3 regions of the Alteromonas macleodii ATCC 27126 genome follow, and region 2 is predicted to be linked to each of the others. Evidence: predicted binding sites of a transcription regulator. Region 2 holds the regulator's gene; each other region holds the start of a gene.
The links. The regulator MetJ, encoded in region 2, represses methionine synthesis genes. The targets are predictions, from matches to a motif close to TAGACGTCTAGACGTCTA.
Positions count from the first base shown of each region.

Region 1 (7,226 bases), 310 kb from region 2:
CCGATCATGCGTTTTGATAGAGGGTTTCCATAGACTTCTTGTTCCCAGCCCCGGGTTAAGTTCCAGTCGTCGGTAACATCGTGATCGTCAAAGATCATATAGGTAGGAATGTGTGCCAGGGCCCTACGTACCTGCGGTAGCTGTTTTACAAAGCCGTTAAGCGCTTCGTGTTCTTTGTCGAAAATAGCGTGGTATTTTGGGGGGATCCCATCTTTATCTATATTGATATCAGCCCAAAGCGTGTCGGACCACACCAGTAAATACATAGCGATGATCTCCGCACTGCCAATCAAATGGTTTTGCGCGTTTACTGATGTGAATACCGGTTTCTTCTTAGCACCAAAGAATATTGAAGACAGTACCGTATTGGTCGCAATTTGTGGCAGAAGCTGCTCTCGTTCGTAATACCCATGTTCATGTGTGGCAAGTTCATTAGTGTTGGTTACTACTGCCCCTTCCAGTGCTTCATGATAAAGACCTAAACGGTCAATCACGCTGTGTATGGCTTTAAGCATAGGACCTGCGACATCATCAGCGTAAATTTGATCGCCCGTCATCAACAGGAGATCGGGAAAATCATTTTGCTTTTTGAACGCATTTTTATGGAGTACATCTACTTGTGCTAGGGCATCATCACTGTGAAAGTGAGGCTTACGGCATGAGCCGTGCAGTATGGTCTCGGGAGTCTCGGTGTAGTGGAAACATAAGGAAGACTGCCCATCGTAAAGAAGCCCGCGTTGTTCATTTTCCCATGAAGCCTGCTGAGCATCGTCGCTAAAAGATAGCGAGTAACCTATCCGCGCAGTATCTTCGAAGGGCTCTGACGAAGTGAAAGAGAGCAAGTGTATAAATGCGTACTTACCTACGCGTATGGTTTCGCGTTGACAATTGCCGCTGACGACGACTTCATTTGCAGATAGATTTAGCGCAGGTGAATCGGCGTTACTGGTTACTACCCAAATATGACATTCTGTAGATGTCACCTTTCTTACTATTGGACCTGCAATAACTTGGGGCAAGTGCTGCGTAGAAATGACGCTCTCCTTTAATTTTCGTCAATATTAATACACGTAAGTGTGTTAACTAAATATGCTGCACATTAATTGAAAACATGATGACAGCACGACTATTTAACGTTGCCAAATCATATATGTACTCAGCAAACCTGATGTCTATCGCATAACCTTACTCTTTTTTGTGAATAAACGGTATGCTCGATATACTCCCTTACAATTTTTTCAGTTTTACCTTTTGCTCTCGTCTTAATAAACGGAGAGAGGACTTCACACTATGCTAAAATATTTAACCAGTGCTGTGCTAACCACTTTACTGATAAGCGCCTGTAGCGAGCCGAAAGACGTTGTTATTACTCCTGAACCTCAAGACTTGACAGAAGTCACTGTGGGTAAATGGATCCTTGATGAAAAAGGCAACGTTATGTTTGATCCTCAAACCTCAGGGTTAGTGGTGCTAGACGGTCAACTTGTCACTATCGCAGATGCTAGCGCTGATACCACTCAACAGTTGAAACTTCATAGCATTTCACCAGATACCGCAACGCTGAGCGCATCGAGCGAACGCTTTTCATTTTCCAACACCGTGCGCCGAAGCTGCTTTTATAGCTATTTGAGCGAGCAACCTGATTTAGAAGCGCTAGCCGTAGACCCCAGAGACACTAACGTAATTTATACGGTTACCGAAGATGCTACCCGTACCGGCGCATTAAGCCCTCGCTGTGAATCCAAATACGAGGAAACAGGGTCAACAGATTACCCTACCTTGTTGGTAAAATTGACACGAAAAGATAATGGCTCGGTTGAAATGTCGGATGTGCGACCTCTTCAGTTTCCCAACGATTTTGAAGTAGGTAATTTTCCTAACGACGGCATTGAAGGGTTGACGATGGCTGAAGACGGCACGTTATATCTGGCGCTAGAGAAAGATAAAGCAGGACAGCCAAGAATTTTTACATTGGCTGTTGATGAAGACTTTTTCTCGTCGAATGATTTTGCCACAGTGAGCGAGCCTAACCTTCAACTTCCTTCGTTTACTTCAGGTAATCATCCTATCAATGGACTGGCGTTATATACTCATTCAACGGGCGCATCCTATTTGTTTGGCGCAGCAAGAAACGACAATGAACTGTGGGTAATTGATGTGAGTGGCAGTAAGCCAACAACGCGTATCCCTATTACTTTCGACGTTGCCGGCGATCAGAGTTGCGAACAGTACACAATGGATAATTCGTCGATGGAAGGATTAGTGACCATTGAAAATACCTTGTGGATCATTAACGATCCTTGGGAGAAAAACTACCTTAAAAACGCGACGTGTGAAGCGCATAAGAAGCGTTATGAAGACTTAGCGCCTTTATTATTTCCACTAGAAATTAACAGCGTTTGGTTTGAATAATAAGAAAACGAATAGATTGAAAAACCAAAGGGTTGCTTTTAAGCAACCCTTTTTATTGTTGGCTAACGCTATTGATAGCGCGCTTAATATCGCTGTTTTATCTATGCGTCGCTGCGAAGTCGAGAAGCGAAGGTTTTTTTGAACTTCGCAAGTTTAGGCGCCACCACCATAGAGCAATATTGGTTTTGTGGATTATTTTTGAAGTAATCTTGGTGGTAGTCTTCGGCGTCGTAGTAGTTATTTACTGCTACTATTTCAGTCACTACGGGATCGGGCCAAATCTCTTCTTCTGTGATTTCTGCGATAATTTTTTCTGCTTCAGCTTTTTGTGTATCATCGTGATAGAAAACCGCGCTGCGATACTGTGTTCCTACATCATTGCCCTGTCTGTTAAGCTGTGTAGGGTTATGCAGCGCAAAGAAAATTTCTAGTATCTCTCGGTAGCTAATGCTGTCGGCATCAAATGTCACTTGTACCACTTCAGCATGGCCAGTATTTCCTTTGCATACCTCTTCATAGGTTGGATCGGCCTTTTCGCCTCCAGCATAGCCAGAAATTGCTTTTTCCACGCCTTCAACGCTATTAAACGCTGATTCGATACACCAAAAGCATCCGCCTGCCAATGTGGCGACTTGTAAATTTGCCATAGTAAAAACCTCTCTTAATCTTTGTCTGTAGTGTGGGTGCGGGTAGGTCACAACACAAGTCATCCAAGCGTGTTTTTTTATCGTATAAACGAATATTAAATAAGAATAATGTGCGAGCTGAGTGAAAGGTTTTAACATGTGAGGCTAGCTGCTTTCTTTCAAGCAGTTTGCAACTGGTAAGAATGCGTATAAACGTGTTCAAAATTTGGCAGAGGTATTCAGTCGTGATTATTTTCTATGACGGGTATTGTCCGTTGTGTATCGCTGAAATGCGTCATTTAAGAAAAAGAGACAAGCACAACAAATTAACATTGGTAGATATTCAGGCCCCCGATTTTTCGAACCGTTATCCAACCATGGATTGGCATGCACTCAATGCAAGAATTCACGGACTTCGTGAAGACGGGACGTTGATAACTGGCCTTGATGTCACTCATGAAGCATGGAAAGCCGTGGGCATGGGTTGGCTATATGCACCGCTTCGCTGGCCTGTTATTCGTTATGTAGCCGATGCTTTCTACAATGTATTCGCAAAGCATAGATACACCATTTCATACCTGTTAACAGGTAAAAAACGCCAGTGCGATCGCTGCATACCAGGAGAAGCCAGTGAAAAATAACGTCCTTATAGTGGGCGCGTCGGGCGGTATTGCGTCTGCGCTTATTGAGCAATATAGCAGTGATGGTGCTAGGGTGTTTGCGGTTAGTCGCGCCCCTTTATCTGACACCAATCATTCTGGGGATGTTACCTATCATCAGCTGGCCGAACAGGACGATAGGCACATTAGCGAATTTGTTGAACAGCTGGCTGAACAGCAGGTTGTGTTAACTACGGTAGTTATCACAACAGGCTTTCTACACCGCGAAAGCGATGGCATTCATCCTGAAAAACGTTTGGAAGATGTCAGCGAGCAGGCCTTAGCGGCTTATTTTTCGACTAACAGCATTATTCCCGCAATGTGGCTCAAGCATTTGGTGAATATTATGAGTAAAGAAGGCTCAACCCTTGTTTGCTTAAGCGCGAGAGTAGGGAGTATTTCAGATAATGGACTTGGCGGGTGGTACGGCTACCGCGCGTCGAAAGCGGCGCTCAACATGTTGGTTAAAACAGCGTCGGTAGAATACAAGCGCAGATTGAAAGACGTGATGCTTGTTTGTTATCACCCTGGGACGGTTGATACGGGGCTTTCTAAGCCTTTTCAAAAGAACGTCGCCGCCAAGAAATTGTTCACGCCTGAGTTTACCGCTAAACAGCTCATTCACCACCTTTCGGCGCTTAATCGAGACCAAGCTTGTCATTTTATCGACTGGAATGGCGAAGTGGTAACTTGGTGATACGGTCTAACATCATTTCAGCAAGTCCAACATCAAGACTTTTTATTTCACTGCTGTTACCATGCTATTTTTGGGAATGGTGCAGCGTATTGATAAGCCCATAGAGGTAGCAATACAACGCGTTGACGCCACACGTGAGTCATAACAACAAACGCCATCCTGATAATAAATAATACCAGTTCGCTCGGCTTGATTCTTACGAATAGTAAGTACCGACAACCAGCATAAATTGTGAGCTCACGACGTGTTTGTGCATCACAAGGCGTGATACGGCGAACTGCTATAACAATAACTCAACAAGAGGAAGGGATATGAGCGGGGCCAGAGAACAGTTCGGATCGCGCATAGGTTTTATTTTGGCTGCTGCAGGTTCTGCGGTAGGCATAGGTAATTTGGTAGGGTTTCCTGTCGGTGCAGCTAAAAATGGCGGTGGTGCATTTCTTTTAATGTACGCTATTTTCGTTTTTGCCATTTGTTTACCGGTAATGCTGGCGGAAATGTCAGTTGGTCGCCATGCTAAAAAAGACCCGCTTGGTGCATACAGTGATATAAGCGGTAATGAAAAGAAATGGAAAGTCGCGGGGTGGCTAGCTATTGCTACGCCGTTCATGATTGCCGTTTTCTACATGGTTATTACTGTGTGGCTTTTCGGCTATTTGTTCGAAGCAGTAAGCGGAAATCTAGACAAGTTAGCTAACCCAGAAACCTTTGGGCTGTTTATTAACTCAGAAGCCATCTTTTTATATATGGCGGCCGTTGTTGGTGTGGTCTACCTCATCCTTCAAGGCGGTGTAAAAGAAGGGATAGAAAAAGCGGCAAAGCTGCTCATGCCTGCGCTTTTCGTGATGCTTATCGGTCTCGTTATCTTCGTATTAACCCGCGAAAATGCGATGGCTGGCGTTGAGTTCTACATCGTTCCTGAGTTTTCAAAAATCACTGCTGAAGTGGTGAATGGTGCGCTATCGCAGGCCTTTTTCTCTCTATCGTTGGGTATGGGTATTCTTATTACCTATGGTAGCTACATTGATAAGCGTGCAGATGTACCGAGCGCTGCCAAGCTGGTGGCGTTAACAGACACGGCCGTGGCGTTCACTGCGGGTTTGATGATCCTTCCTGCCATCTTCTCTTTTAACCCAGACATTAACCCTGATGATTTAAGTGAATCGTCAGTGGGTATGATTTTTACTTATCTACCTAGTATCTTTCTAGCGTTACAAGATTCGATTGGATATATGGGCGCATCGATTGTCGCTAGCTTGTTCTTCTTATTAGTGTTCTTTGCGGCAATTACGTCGCTAGTGTCTATTTTTGAAGTACCTGTTGCGGCGCTTATGGATGAAAAAGGTGTAAGCCGTAAATGGGCGCTTGGGTCGCTAGGAAGTATTATGATTTTGCTAGCCATCCTAAGTGCGTTGTCATTCGGTAAAGTTGATATGCTTACGTCCTTTATGCACTACGCTGGCGCAGATAAATCACTGTTTGATGTCATTTACGATGTGTTCTACGACACGATTTTGCCTTTAAACGGCTTGCTAATTTGTTTGTTTGTTATTTATCGTTGGAAGAGTGCAAACTTCAATGCTTCTTTGGAAGAGGGCAGCAGTGGTTACAAAGGCAGCTGGTTTGAAAAGTACGTGGATATTTCGCTTAAAACCTTTATTCCGCTTATTTTACTCGTGATTTTTGTAAACACGGTAGCGGTAAAATACTTCGGGTTGAGCCTATTCGGATAGTCAGGTTTTACAAGAAATGACGTGAGCTAGCAGTGAGCTCAACTTAAAAACGGCAAGCCTAAAGCTTGCCGTTTTTGTTTGTGTCAGAGTGTGTATTTTACACTAAGTGTAAAGCCTAAAACATGCGATAGGGGTCGCTATACTCTGGTGTAATATTTAGCCTTGCCCAGCTTTGTGCGGCGTCAATCACTTTGCCAGCAGGTTCTGCTTCAGTATCAGAAAAGCGAGGAGCATCAATATCCATCGCCTTCGCTGCATCCACGTAATAAATACCGCGCTTAGGATGAGACAAGCTGCAAAGGTGAATAACATCGTTAAGCGGCTTGCCACAAATGATGGTCGTCAGCGCAGATACAATGTCGTACACATGTACAAGGTTTATTCGCTTATTTCCTGCATCTAACTGTTTTCCACTTAACGAGCGGGCGGGGTGACGGTCTGGGCCTACTAAACCGGCTAGGCGAACAATACTGATATCAACCTTACCTCGCTTAGACAATAAATAGTCTTCAATAGTCACGTGGGCTTTGGCCGAGGCTGTTTGCGGCTGTGTAGTGCTAACTTCGGACACTACCTCGTTTGTTGCATCGCCGTAAACCGACGTGGTGCTGATAAACACGATATGCGCCACCTTTACGCTGATGGCTGCGTCTATCAACTGCAGCATATTGTTGGTGTATGACGCGAGATCTGTGTTTCTCCTGCCAGGGGGAATATTTAGCAACAAGGTAGCGTTTGGCAAATGGTTACAAAGCGCTGATGTATCTTCGCCCAGGGCATATTCAATTGCGGTGATACCTTGGTCTTGTAACGCGAGACGTTTCTGTTGGCTTCGAGTGGTGCCAACAATATTGACCTTGCCTGAAAGTGCGTTGCCCACATAGCTGGCTAACCAGCCGTAGCCACTAATTACTACATTTTGAGTCATCGATTAAATACCCCTTTGTTTAGGGCTTAAGAGTACATTAATTGGAGGGCGGTTGTCGTTAACTGTAAAAATGAAAAACCGACTGGGTTACAGTCGGTTTTCTAAGGTGAGTGGTTAGAGTTGCAAGTCGTTTCGTTTTGCGCGTTTAGTTAGCTAAATGCTCCAACTACA
Region 1 is NC_018632.1:3,721,780-3,729,005, reverse strand. It holds gene MASE_RS15920 (metallophosphoesterase family protein) at 1-1,019, opposite strand, end outside; gene MASE_RS15915 (hypothetical protein) at 1,291-2,412, shown strand; gene msrA (peptide-methionine (S)-S-oxide reductase MsrA) at 2,514-3,059, opposite strand; gene MASE_RS15905 (thiol-disulfide oxidoreductase DCC family protein) at 3,284-3,679, shown strand; gene MASE_RS15900 (SDR family NAD(P)-dependent oxidoreductase) at 3,669-4,394, shown strand; gene MASE_RS15895 (sodium-dependent transporter) at 4,706-6,127, shown strand; gene MASE_RS15890 (NAD-dependent epimerase/dehydratase family protein) at 6,243-7,055, opposite strand; gene MASE_RS15885 (DUF2884 family protein) at 7,222-7,226, opposite strand, start outside.
Region 1: msrA (peptide-methionine (S)-S-oxide reductase MsrA) is a predicted target of MetJ. The motif match lies at 3,137-3,154, and genes of this name have one in related genera.

Region 2 (7,226 bases):
TACATGTTATATCAGATGGTAACTGCGGGTGGCCTTGGTGGCAAAGTTTAATGCAGGCTTTATACAACAAAGGCGCATTGACTGCGCCTTTTGTGGAGTGCTTCGTTAAAAAACGCAAGCACGGTCCTGATTGTCGTATGTATTAAGCGCCTGAACGCACGCCGAGCATGTGGCAGATGGCGTAGCTTAATTCACTACGGTTCAACGTATAGAAATGGAAGTGTTTTACCCCTTCTTTAGCGAGTACTTTAACTTGGTCCATAGCAATGTTAGCGCCTATAAGATTACGGGTAGCTTGGTCGTCGGCATCAAGGCCGTCGAACATTTTGTGTAACCATCCCGGCACATGAACATTTGTGAACCCCGCAAATTTCACCAGTGTTTGGTAGTTGGTTACCGGCAAAATACCCGGAACGATATCTAAGTCGACACCCGCTGCGGCTGCACGGTCTCTAAATCGAAGGTACACACTCGTATCGAAAAAGAACTGGGTTATCGCTTCTGTGGCACCTGCTTCTGCTTTGCGCTTAAGGTTTAGTAAATCAAACTGCGCATTTGGTGCTTCAGGGTGCTTCTCTGGATAGGCAGCAACAGAAATATCAAAATCGGCAACGTCTTTTAGCAAGGCAACAAGATCAGAGGCATACATCTCTGTCTTTTCTACTCCTGGCGGTAAATCGCCACGAAGCGCAACAATACGGCGAATACCTGAGTCCCAGTAGTCTTTTGCAATTTGCTTAAGCTCATCACGGCTAGCATCAACACAGGTCAAGTGAGGAACCGCCGCGACACCGGTTTGCTGCTGAATGCGTTTTACAACGTCGTGGGTTCTGTCACGCTCACCGCTATTCGCGCCGTAGGTTACCGACATGTAGCTTGGCTTTAGTGGCGCTAGACGTTCAACTGACTTCCACAGGGTCTGTTCCATGGCTTCCGTTTTAGGCGGAAAGAATTCAAAAGATACATCAATATCACGCAGTTCCGACAGGGACTGGTTTAATGCATCGATACCTTGTGCGTAAGAAACCATGGCTTTTTCTCTCAAAAATGTATTCTTATAGACGTTTAGACGTCTAAATTAAAGAATATATGTCTAGACGTCAAGAGGTTTACACTGCTCAATTGACCTTTTCGTGAACTTGTTTAGAATTTCTCTTCATAACATAAAAAAGAGTAGACCGAGTTAGTACAATGGCAGAATGGAACGGTAAATATATTCACCCCTACGCAGAGCATGGCAAGAAGAGCGAACAGGTAAAGAAAGTCACTGTCTCTATACCTATTAATGTGCTTAAGGCGCTTACTGATGAGCGTACTCGCCGCCAAATCAATAATTTGCGTCACGCCACTAATTCAGAACTGTTGTGTGAAGCATTTTTGCATGCGTTTACCGGTCAACCATTGCCTAACGATGATGACCTGCGCAAAGACAATCCTAATCGCGTACCGGCTGAAGCAAGACGCATTATGGAAGAAATGGGCATTGATCCAAGCTTCGAAAACGATGTGTCGGAAGACGACTGATATTTGGTATTAAAGAGAAACGGCGCTTTGTTATAAGTTATTGCTAGTTGATAACCTACAACACGGCGCCGTTTTTTATGTACTTGTATTCTCGAAGCGCACTTTTTAGCAAATAAAGGTTGAGCACTAGCCCCTCCATTTTTTTTGCCTTATGCGCCAGAATTTTATTCTTCTGGGCTTTCAGGCACGCGTGCAACGCCAGATTCAATCGCAGCCTTAGATACGGCGGTAGCAATACGCTCGCATAAACGCGGATCCATAGGTTTAGGAATAATGTATTCCTTACCAAATGTCAGACTAGTACTCTTACTGGCAGCTAGTACTTCTTCTGGTACAGGCTCTTTCGTAATAGCACGAAGGGCTTCTACTGCTGCTACTTTCATTTCATCGTTGATGGCCGTTGCACGAACATCTAGCGCGCCACGGAAAATAAACGGGAAGCACAGTACGTTATTTACTTGGTTAGGGTAGTCCGAACGTCCAGTGGCCATAATAAGATCTTTACGTACTTCGTGAGCAAGTTCAGGCTTTATCTCAGGGTCTGGGTTAGAACATGCAAATACAATTGGGTTTTCAGCCATCAAGGCCAGTGTTTCTGGTGGTAAAACATCCGGTCCAGACACACCAACAAAAATATCCGCACCTTCCATTACATCTTCAAGCGTACGCTTGTCAGTATTGTTAGCAAATAGCTTTTTATGCTCAGTTAAGTCTTCGCGACGAGTATGGATAACGCCTTTTCTGTCTAGCATATAAATACGTTCGCGCTGGGCACCACACTTAATAAGCAGTTCCATACAAGCGACCGCTGCTGCACCGGCACCCATACACACAATTTTAGCGCTCTCTATGCTTTTACCCTGAATTTCCAGAGCATTAAGCATGCCCGCTGCAGTTACAATAGCGGTACCGTGCTGATCATCATGGAATACCGGAATTTTACAGCGCTTAATTAGCTCTTGTTCAATCTCAAAGCATTCAGGCGCTTTAATGTCTTCTAAGTTAATGCCGCCAAATGTGTCAGCGATATTCGCTACCGTATTAATGAACTCTTCGGTTGTACGATGCTTCACCTCAATGTCAATGGCATCCAGGCCAGCAAAGCGTTTAAACAGAAGGGCTTTACCTTCCATAACAGGTTTCGATGCCAGTGGGCCTAGGTTACCCAGCCCTAAAATCGCGGTTCCGTTACTGATAACGGCAACCAGGTTTCCTTTACCCGTGTACTTATAGGCGTTATCTGCATCTTCGGCAATTTCTCTGACCGGCTCGGCAACGCCTGGGCTATAGGCAAGAGCAAGGTCATCGACGCTGTCGGCTGGTTTAGATAACTCTACGCGGATTTTTCCAGGTGTGGGTTTGGCGTGATAGTCGAGTGCGCGTTGTCTAAAATCTGACATGTAAAAAGGTATCCTTAGATGTAGGGTTCATCGGTGTTTTCGTTCACGCTCTGTAGCTATTTTATTGTCGTTATAGTTATAGGTAGATAAACGTAAGCGCGTTACAACCAAGTAATGACAAAGTGATTATAAATAGTTGTTAGCACTAGGGCTTGTTGATCTTTGTTTTACAGCAATCATCAATAGGCCCCAAGGTGGCATGTGGAAAAGCAGACTAGGCGTTAACCTTTACTGATTTTGCTCACATACCTTAATGGATACAAGCCTCTGGTTTATGTACCCAAAAGCGCCACAAGTCTTGAAAGTCATGCATTATTCACAGAATTAATGCTCAGTATCAAAGTGCCGATCACAACTCTAACACAGCCAATCACTGTGTACATATCTGATCAGAATTCTCATATACCAATGTAGGTTAGGCATACTAATTAGACCAGTAAAATGGGGCTATAATTGCCATTCATGCTATTTATTTTGACTTGTTATAACATTCTGTAGGTCTATTGTGTGGAGGGGGAAAATAAAGCTATCAAAGGGATCTACGTTCTCATAAATGCATTGGACAGAAACCCAAATCAGGAAAATAGAACGCAGGGAGACACCTCGTTAATTCTCCATCCAATATTTCTGATAAAATCCTGTGAAAGCCCACTCAAAATTCGCGCTGAAGGCGAGGATATGACAGAAAGAAAACTAATAACCGTGCTAACCGATGTGTGTGAAAGCGTAAAATCTACCAATAATGGATTTGTTTGGCTAACTCACGTAGGACATTGGAGAGCGCCGCAAGTGATTGCCGTGTTTAATACTGAGCAGGAGAAGCAGCGGGCGTTAACTAATGGTTGGGATATAGACTTCATAAACCAAGTGAATATTGCTTTGGCGTCAATTAAGTCAGCACCCGTTGGTATTTATTTTGATAGCGAAGAAGAGTGTAAGAAAGTGAGTGGCGGCAATTGGGATAGGCATTTATCTAATGTTAAAAACCTTCACTGAGTTCAGGTTACGCTGGATGTTGTAAATTAAGCTAAAAACGTTTTCAGAAAGGCGAGTTGCAGGGCTTGTTACACTGGCTAGGTACAGGCCTGACGTAGGATAACGGCGGTAAAGCGCTGTTTGGCACACCTTGTTTGTGTGAAGCGTGAATTTTAAGCAATAAAAAAGCGCCATAAAGGCGCTTTTTTTGAACTCGATATCAGGCTTACTTTTTGCCCAATGCACCGAAACGCTTCTTGAAGCGATCAACACGACCACCAGTGTCAACGTTACGTTGCTTACCAGTGTAGAATGGGTGACATGAAGAACATACGTCTAGGTTGATGTCTTTACCAAGCGTAGAACGAATGTTCATTACGTTACCACATGAGCAAGTTGCTGTGATTTCTTCGTATTTTGGGTGGATATCTTGTTTCATTGGGTTACCTCACATAATAAGGCCGTATCGCTATACAACCCGAAGTCGCACACCATACGTTACTTAATTCAAATGATAAGTCGTTCAAAGAACAGCCTATCGCAAAAGAGCGGCGCATAATAAAGGATGGCAGGGCCTTGATCAAGCGGTTTTTGGCCAAATGCTAAACAAGAGAGCTAGACAAGGTAGCCGTATAAAAAGATAGCCTTATAAAAAGGCCAAACAAAAAACATTCCTTTTATGCTTACCTGTAAAGTATGTTTAAATATTTGTCTTTCAAGGCTGGGCCAGATGCTCTAGTGGCAAAATGTGTAGCTAGCTGTTAGCAGCTCAACTTGCTGTAACGTATAGGTCTGCAAGAAGCCTCAGTATAATTAGTTTCAACATAAGAAGCTTAGTAAGCGCATTACGCGCTGTAACAATCGTCAAATAAGGTAGATCCTTCGCAATGGCCTTTATCCAAGTTGCCGTGCCAGTGCCACTGCGCCAACTTTTCACGTATACCCACGATAACGCACTAAGTGCGGGTGTAAGAGTGGTTGTGCCTTTCGGTCCGCGCAAACTTGTGGGCGTAGTTGTTGAAACCCTACACAAACCTGAAAGCGACATTGAAAACTCCAACAAGCTAAAAGCTATTGAGTCGGTACTGGACGATAGCCCTATTATAGATGGGGTGTTGTTGAAAATGGCCCAATGGCTGTGGCAGTACTATCATCATGCGCCGGGTGAAGTGTTGCACGCCATGCTGCCTGTATTATTGCGCAAAGGCGAGTCAGCAGCGCCAACACCTCAAGACATGTTAATGCTTACCGAAGAAGGTAAGCAAACGACTGCAGACACGTTATCGCGGGCGCCTAAACAACAAGCCTGTTTTACTGCAATGGCTGGTGGTGCATTATTAGCGTCCCAAGCGCGCAAGCAGTATGGCGCACCTGCGGTCAAAGCGCTCGTCGAAAAGTCATTGATAAGCATTGAAGAAGTCGCGCCTGAATTTAAGTCAGGCAGTTGGCTTGCCTCGTTATCGGTGTCTGAAAAGCCAATTCCAGATACTGAGCAGTCGGTTGCCATTGCCGCGCTAAACCGTCAGCAGGGCAATTTCGCTGTAAGTTTGCTTGAAGGGGTTACCGGTAGCGGTAAAACGGAAGTGTACCTTCAAGCCATCGAACCCTTACTGCGCGACGGAAAACAAGTGCTTATACTTGTGCCAGAAATTGGGCTTACGCCGCAAACGGTGTCACGCTTTGAAAAGCGCTTTGGTATTGCAGTGGGCGTTTTACACTCTCAGCTTTCTGATAAAGAACGGCTACAGGTGTGGCAGCGAGCAAAAGCAGGTGAACTCGGGATAATCATCGGTACCCGTTCAGCTATTTTCACTCCGCTGCACAACCCCGGCATGCTGATTGTGGATGAAGAGCACGACGAGTCTTTTAAACAACAAGATGGACTTCGCTATCACGCCCGTGACCTAGCAGCTATGCGGGCTAAGCAGCACAATATTCCTCTTTTATTAGGCAGCGCCACGCCCGCACTCGAAACACTTAATAATGCGCTAAGCGGTCGCTATGCCCATTTGCAGTTAACTAAGCGAGCGGGAGGTGCGAAAAGCACGCATCAGCATGTGTTGGACGCGCGTGACCAACCCATTCACTACGGTATTTCGCAAGGCTTGCTAACAATAATGCGCCAGCATATCAACGCGGGAAATCAGGTATTGGTGTTTGTGAATCGCAGAGGCTATGCGCCAGCGCTGCTTTGCCATCACTGCGGCGAAACCGTCATGTGTAAGCGTTGTGACCGTCCTTATACTGTGCATAAAGCGCAGAACCGTTTACAGTGTCATCACTGCGGCGGTATGCGCTCAATGCCATCAAACTGCGAAGCGTGCCATCACAATGAATTAGTTACGGCGGGTACGGGAACAGAGCAAGTTGAGCAAGGGCTTGCAAGTTTATTTCCCGGTGTTAAACAGGTACGAATAGACAGTGATACCGTGCGGGGCAAAGATAAACTGCACCAAACACTGGATGCAATAAACCGCCAAGAGTACCAGCTTCTGGTAGGTACCCAAATACTATCAAAAGGTCACCATTTTCCGCATGTAACCTTGGTGGCGGTGCTAGATTGTGATGGTGCACTTTTTAGTGCCGATTTTAGAGCACCAGAAAAGCTCGCTCAGCTTGTAACTCAGCTTGCTGGAAGAGCAGGGCGCGCCAGTAAACCTGGTGAGATGTGGCTTCAAACACACAACCCTCATCACCCTTTGCTACAAGATTTAGTGCACAATGGCTATGGGCATTTCGCCAGACACGCTTTAATGGAGCGAAAAGCGGCAGGGCTTCCCCCATTTATTAGCCAGTTTGTCATTCGCGCAGAAGCGACCGACAGCAGTTTGGCCTATCGCTTTTTACAAGACAGTAAGCAAGTATTTCTCCAGCAGCATGCCATTGAGCTAAATGGCCCGTTTCCTTGTTTGATTGAAAAGCGGCAAGGCAGGTTTCGGTTTATGCTGGTATGCAGCCATGAAAAGCGTGCGCCGCTTCACAATGCGCTGCGTTTGGCGCTGCCATTTTTACAGGCGTTGCCACAGGCAATGAAGGTAAGGTGGTCGATAGATATTGATCCTACCGATTTCAGTTAGCTTGTTGGGTAGCAATACGTTAAAATTTCTGCAGGATTGAAGTGCAGGAAAGCTGCTTCTTCATAAAGATTTGGTATATGACGTTTTCTTACGCATACAAACAACGATAACAAGTAGGAATATTGCCGACTATGGCTCAACGCGATTATGTCTCTCGTGGACGCTCTCCTCAAAAAAAGAAGCCTGCTGGTAAAGGTAGAAAACCGGCCAGAAGCGCTCAATCAAATGCGCAATCTAACGCCCCGGTTTC
Region 2 is NC_018632.1:4,035,904-4,043,129, reverse strand. It holds gene metF (methylenetetrahydrofolate reductase) at 143-1,030, opposite strand; gene metJ (met regulon transcriptional regulator MetJ) at 1,192-1,524, shown strand; gene MASE_RS17205 (malic enzyme-like NAD(P)-binding protein) at 1,689-2,924, opposite strand; gene MASE_RS17200 (hypothetical protein) at 3,603-3,920, shown strand; gene rpmE (50S ribosomal protein L31) at 4,126-4,338, opposite strand; gene priA (primosomal protein N') at 4,787-6,976, shown strand; gene MASE_RS17180 (cbb3-type cytochrome oxidase assembly protein) at 7,108-7,226, shown strand, end outside.

Region 3 (7,226 bases), 1.8 Mb from region 2:
GCCAAAAATACGGCGTGCTGACCTGTTCCACTCCCTATCTCTAATACCTGTCGGCAATTGGCAAATTTACGTTCAAGCACGCTCAAAATGGCGCGCTTGTTGTTCTCACAAGCCTGACTAAAAGGCTTTTCGATTTGCATACACGTTACCTGCCTAATCAACATTAATCACTTAAGTTTGGACCCAACCACTTTTCAGCCTCTTCTAAGGTCCAGCCTTTACGTGTGGCGTAATCTTCTACTTGGTCGGCTTGAATTTTGGCAACCGCAAAGTATTTGGCATCAGGGTGAGCAAAATACCAACCCGATACTGACGCCCCCGGCCACATGGCGTAACTTTCCGTAAGCTTCATACCTGTATGCTGCTCTGCTGACAATAAATCCCAAATAAGCTGCTTTTCGGTGTGTTCTGGACACGCAGCGTAGCCTGGTGCCGGTCTAATGCCCTGATATTTTTCGCGGATAAGTTCTTCGTTACTCAGTGATTCGTTAGCGGCGTAGCCCCAATAGTGCTTACGCACCTGCTCGTGCAGATATTCCGCAAACGCTTCGGCAAGCCTGTCTGCCACCGCTTTAACCATAATACCGTTGTAGTCATCGCCTGCTTGAATATAGCTCTCAGCAAGCTCGTCTTCCCCTATACCACCGGTAACGGCAAAAGCGCCCACATAATCATTTATGCCACTCGACTTTTCAGCCACAAAGTCTGCTAAACAATAATTAGCAAATTTGTCTTTTAGCGTTTGCTGACGCAAATGATGGGCAACACCTTGAACCTGGTTTCTCGACTCATCAGTGTAAATTTCAACATCGTCATTAACGCGGTTAGCAGGAAACAAACCAATAACGCCTTTCGCCTGAAGGCTGTTCTCTTCAATAACTTTATCTAACATGGCGTTGGCGTCGTTAAACAGTGACTGTGCCTGCTCTCCCACCACCTCATCTTCAAGTATACGCGGGTATTTACCTGCTAACGACCAAGTTAAGAAGAAAGGTGTCCAGTCGATGTAGTTACGCAGGTTAGCCAAATCGGCGGTTACCGGTGTTACACCCAGGCTCGCAGGTTTTACTGGCAAAGTCGTAAAATCTGGCCTAAAAGCGTTTTCTCTGGCCTGTTCTAACGTCACCGGCTTGCTGCGCGGCTTCTTACGGGCGTGCTGTTCGCGTACCGTATCGTATTCTTTTGCCAGTTCCTGCGCGTAAATATCGCGAGACGCTTTGTTTAAAAGACGCTGGCACACGCCTACTGCTCTACTTGCGTTTGGAACATAAGCCACAGGTGCATGATAATTTTGTTCAATTTTTACCGCAGTGTGCGCTTTAGACGTCGTCGCCCCGCCAATAAGAAGCGGAATATCAAAGCCCTGACGCTCCATTTCTTTAGCTACGTGAACCATCTCGTCAAGTGATGGTGTAATTAGGCCTGACAAACCAATCATGTCGACGTTTTCATCTTTGGCGGTCTGTAAGATTGTCGCCGCTGGCACCATTACGCCAAGATCAATCACTTCAAAGTTATTGCACTGAAGTACCACGCCTACGATATTTTTACCGATATCGTGAACATCGCCCTTTACCGTGGCTAATAGAATTTTACCGTTGCTTTTCGCATCGTCTGACTTTTCTTCTTCAATGTATGGCTGTAAATGGGCTACCGCCTTTTTCATTACACGGGCCGACTTTACTACCTGAGGAAGAAACATTTTTCCTTCGCCGAACAAATCCCCTACTACGTTCATGCCGTCCATTAACGGCCCTTCAATAACATGTAACGGACGCTCAGCTTGTTGACGCGCTTCTTCAGTATCTTCAATGATGTAATCGGTAATGCCTTTAACAAGCGCATGCTCTAAGCGCTTATTCACTTCTTGCTCGCGCCAGGATAAATCTTCCTTTGCGGCCGCTTTACCGTCTCCTTGATAGTTCGGTGCAATATCGAGTAAGCGTTCAGTAGCATCACTTCTGCGGTTTAAAATCACGTCTTCAACCGCATCGCGCAATTCAGCGGGTATTTCGTCGTATACTTCTAGCTGACCTGCATTCACAATAGCCATATCCATACCCGCTCGAATAGCGTGATATAGGAATACCGAGTGCATAGCTTCGCGAACCGGATTGTTCCCTCTGAACGAGAATGAAATATTAGAAAGGCCACCAGAAATATGTGAGTACGGACAGGTTTTACGTATCTCGCGGGTCGCTTCAATAAAATCAACCGCGTAGTTATCGTGCTCTTCAATACCTGTCGCTACAGCAAAAATATTGGGGTCAAAGATAATATCTTCAGGAGGAAAGCCGACTTCTTCTGTCAGCAACTTGTAGCTACGCTGACAAATCTCAACTTTGCGGGCTTGTGTATCGGCCTGGCCGGTCTCGTCAAAGGCCATAACTACGGTTGCAGCACCATAGCGCTTTATTAGCTTGGCTTGGTTTAAGAAGAGCGCTTCCCCTTCTTTTAAGCTAATAGAGTTAACAATCGCTTTGCCCTGCACACACTTAAGCCCTGCTTCGATGATCTCCCATTTAGACGAGTCGATCATAATGGGAACTCGGCTAATATCTGGCTCAGAGGCAATCAGGTTTAAAAAGGTGATCATGGCCTGCTTTGAATCAAGCATGGCCTCATCCATATTGATATCGATGATCTGCGCGCCGTTCTCTACTTGTTGCCTTGCGACATCAAGTGCAGTTTCATAATCGCCTTCAAGAATAAGTCGTTTAAAGCGAGCGGAGCCTGTTACGTTGGTACGCTCACCGATATTAATAAATGTAGAAAATTCTGCGCTCATTATGCCCTCCTAGTGTACAAACGGCTCTAGGCCTGACAAACGCATTTTGGGTTCAAACTTTGGCACTTTTCTTGGCGCAATCCCATTGACCGCGTTAGCAATATCGCGAATGTGTTCCGGCGTACTGCCGCAGCAGCCACCTACAATATTCACTAGCCCAGACTGCGCCCATTCTTTGATGTGCTCGGCCATTTCAGGGCCTTCCATGTCGTATTCACCAAACTCGTTGGGTAAACCAGCGTTAGGGTGCGCTGAAATTAAGCACTCACTAACAGTAGCCACTTCATCTACGTATTGGCGCAGTAAGTCTGGTCCAAGAGCACAGTTTAAGCCGAATGAGAATGGACTGATGTGTCGCATGGAATAATAAAACGCTTCCGCGGTTTGACCAGACAGCGTGCGCCCTGAGGCATCGGTAATCGTGCCAGACACCATAACGGGCAGCGATATACCTAGCTTTTCAAAAACCGACTCTACCGCATAGGCTGCCGCTTTCGCATTAAGTGTATCGAAGATGGTTTCCAGCATGATTAAATCTGCACCGCCTTCAATGAGCGCTTCGGTAGACTCGCTATACGCTTCCACGAGTTCGTCAAAAGTAACATTGCGTTTGCCTGGGTCGTTAACGTCAGGCGAAATTGAAGCAGTGCGGTTTGTTGGCCCAAGTACGCCCGCCACGAAACGGGGTTTGTCGGGTGTCTTTGCTGTGAACTCATCGGCAGCTTTACGCGCCAATTTAGCTGCAGCTAAATTAATGTCACGTGATTGAGCCTGCATATCGTAATCGGCCATAGCGATAGTCGTAGCATTAAACGTATTCGTTTCAATAATGTCCGCGCCAGCCTCAAAGTAATCACAGTGAATTTGATAGATGATATCGGGCTGGGTAAGAACCAACAAATCGTTGTTACCCTTAACATCGCAGTGCCAGTCGGCAAACTGTGTTCCGCGATAATCTTCTTCTTCTAACTTATGGCGCTGGATCATGGTGCCCATGGCGCCATCTAATATAAGGATGCGCTTTTTAGCGGCTTCTGTAAGCGTTGCTTGCGCGCTAGAATTTGGTCTTTGGCTCACGTGCTACCTCTTTGGCTGTGACTTTTCAGCAAGCTGACTTAAATCGTAAGGCGTGGTCTGATAGACATAATAATTCAGCCAGTTTGTAAACAATAGGCTACCGTGTGAGCGCCACTGTACAATAGGAGACTTGGCTGGATCATCCCCTTCAAAATAGTTTTTTGGAATTACTGGCGTTTGTCCCGCGGCAATATCTCGAAAATACTCATCTTTAAGTGTATCTGGATCGTATTCCGGGTGACCCGTTACAAATACCATGCGCTTATCTTCTGACGCCACAATATAAGCGCCTACATCGTCAGACTCTGCAACAACACTAAGTCCATCGACGCTGTTATACAACGAGGTGTTAATATGCCCATAACGGGAATGTGGTGCGTAAAAAGAAGGATCAAAGCCCCTTAATAGCTCATTATTCGGGTCATTCACTTTGTGTTTAAAGACACCTGAAAACTTTTCGTTTCTAAGCTCTCGTGTAATGCCGTAAAAGTGATACATGGCGGCGTGAGCAGCCCAACACAAGTAAAGGGTTGAGTTCACGTGACGCTGCGCCCACTCCAATATGGTGGTCATGGTTTCCCAATACTTTACTTCCTCGTAATCGATAAGCGCGAGAGGCGCACCGGTGACAATGAGGCCATCGTATTTCTTATTCGCTACCGCTGAAAAGTCGTGATAGAAAGCATCCATGTGCGATTGCGGGGTATTCTTCGGCGCTTGATTATCAATTCGAATTAAATCCACGTTTATTTGCAGTGGCGTGTTCGATAACAGGCGAAGTAACTGTACCTCTGTTTCTATCTTGTTCGGCATTAAATTAAGAATACCGACTTCAAGAGGACGAATATCCTGATTGGCAGCCCTGTCCATGTCCATGGTAAAAATATTTTCACCTAGTAGTACATTCTGCGCGGGTAACTGCTCAGGAATACGAATTGGCATAGAGGGCTCCAGTGATAAATTACAATATCTGTATTGTGTCTATAACTGGCGATATGTCAACATCTTTACGTCTAGACGTCTAAACGTTTTTTCTCTGGTGCTCAAAAATACTAATTATTTTGTTTATGCACCATTACCAACATCTCAGCTTCGGCACGAGGAATGTCGCAGGCTTCTATAATTTCATCAATGCTAGCGCCTTGCTTGACTAAGTCCGCCGCACGCTGATATAGGCGTAGGGAAGGATCTTGAAGCTTGAGTTCTCGAAGCTGGTTTTCAATATCAGTTTGCTTTTCGTCTAACTCTTGAAGGTGTCGAGTGATCACCAACGTGCGTGCTTGCGCCTCAGTTTGTTGATTATTTGCATTTTTAGCAAGGGCTTCAGTGCGGGCAATAGCCTCTGCGTTAGCATGTTCGCTTTCGCTTAATGCAGAACGCAACTGCTTAATGTGTGAATACAGCACACCCATCGCGGCGATGAGTATAACTACAAGAATACACAGTATGAGTTCTAATAAGGTAGGTGCAGCAAGCTGCCAATCCATGGACATAACCCTTGGGGAAATGTAGGCAGTATTACAATCAATACCGCCTATTCATTTATTTAGATGTTGCTAAGCTCATCCCACTCTTCGTCGCTTAACAATTTATTAAGATCTACAAGAATAAGCAGTTCGCCGTCGCGATTACTTACACCTTGGATAAACTTAGCACTCTCTTCAGTACCTACGTTAGGGGCACTGTCAATCTCTGAAGATTTCAAGTAAACCACCTCAGCGACACTATCCACCAGAATACCAACCACCTGCTCGTCAGACTCAATAATAACGATACGGGTATTGTCAGTAATTTCTGTTGGCGGTAATCCGAAACGAGCACGTGTATCAATAACCGTTACTACGTTACCACGCAGATTGATAATACCAAGTACATAGTCAGGTGCACCGGGTACAGGGGCTATTTCGGTATAACGCAAGACCTCTTGAACTTGCATCACGTTGATACCGTAAGTTTCTTCACCTAAGCGGTACGTTACCCATTGAAGGACTTCGTCGTTGCTGTCGGTGGCGTTATTATTTATTCTTTCGTCGCTCATGAACCTGGCTCCCAATACTATGGCGTCTGGTCGTTACTGCCTAAGCCTTTGTTAAGCATAGATATTAATTCTTCAACGTCAATTAACGCGCACATTTTTTCTTTAACCATCCCTGCTAACCAGGGACGCTTACCTGTGGACTCGCGCCATTTAACATCATCGGTAGTCAAATTGACCGTATTGACTAGCTTTTCACTAGCCAGACCCCACGCACTTTCCCCTAACATTATAAGATATCGGTAGTTAAGCGATTGTGCGAGGTTTTCGTCATATTTTTCTGGCATTACCCATTTTGCAGAGTCAACAACACTTAGTTTAGACTCTCTGTGCAACATTACACCCATAAACCAATCAGGTTTTCCAAATAAAGGGCCAATCTTCTCAATTTGGTGGATCCCACCTAGCGACGTCAAAGGCACCGCAAGTGTTAACCCTGCAACCTCAAAGAATAGCGCCTGAAAGCGAAAACCGAGAGTATCCTTTAGTGGAACTTTTGTTTTTTCAGCGCGGTTTAACGCAGCTTCTTGTTCATTTTCTACTAAAGTTTCTGCGTGAGACTGTTGCTGTTCATCTTCAATTGTCTCTGCTTTTTGCGTTTCAATTAACGATGTAACCTTTTCCGCTATCGCTTCTTGTTCATTTGATTGCGGCTCACTTTCATTGGCGGTAGAAGCAAGTGCCGTTTCAGCCATCTGCTGAGAAGCCTGCTCGAGCAATTTTGCCGTGCGCGCAGTCACATCTTCCGGTGCTTCTGGCTCTTTGAGGAGACTATCAAGGTATGCCTCCATCACTTCTTCACGGGCAAAAGGCGATTGCTTGCTCATGTTCTCGTTATTTCTCCAATACCGCTAATAGTTTCTCGTACGCAGACACACCACGTGTTTTGGGGTACGCTGCGGAAATGGGAAGCTGTACTAAACTTGCATCCCTGAAGTGCGTGTCGACGGGAATAACCCCTTCCCACACGCGCTCACCATAGTCATTCATTAAGCGCTTTCGCGATGCAAGCGCCGCGTTAGTGCGCTTATCAAACATAGTTGGAATAATCACAGTATCAAAGGATTTGTCCAACGAACGTCCCATAATTTCCATGGTACGAATCATTCTGTCTAGCCCTTTAAGCGCCAGATACTCCGTTTGGGTAGGCACAATAACCTTGTCACACGCTGCAAGAGCGTTAACCATCAGCACCCCAAGCACTGGAGGGCAATCGATGATAGCAACATCGAATTCCCCTGCGATTTTTGCCAACGCTTTTTTTAGGACTAAGCCCATACCTTGTTCGCTACCCATCGTTCTATCTAAGGTCGCGAGCGCCATTGT
Region 3 is NC_018632.1:1,159,452-1,166,677, reverse strand. It holds gene MASE_RS04955 (DUF938 domain-containing protein) at 1-140, opposite strand, end outside; gene metH (methionine synthase) at 164-2,788, opposite strand; gene MASE_RS04945 (homocysteine S-methyltransferase family protein) at 2,798-3,865, opposite strand; gene metA (homoserine O-acetyltransferase MetA) at 3,869-4,807, opposite strand; gene MASE_RS04935 (DUF2802 domain-containing protein) at 4,918-5,352, opposite strand; gene MASE_RS04930 (chemotaxis protein CheW) at 5,412-5,903, opposite strand; gene MASE_RS04925 (chemotaxis protein CheW) at 5,921-6,727, opposite strand; gene MASE_RS04920 (ParA family protein) at 6,735-7,226, opposite strand, start outside.
Region 3: metA (homoserine O-acetyltransferase MetA) is a predicted target of MetJ. The motif match lies at 4,872-4,889, and genes of this name have one in related genera.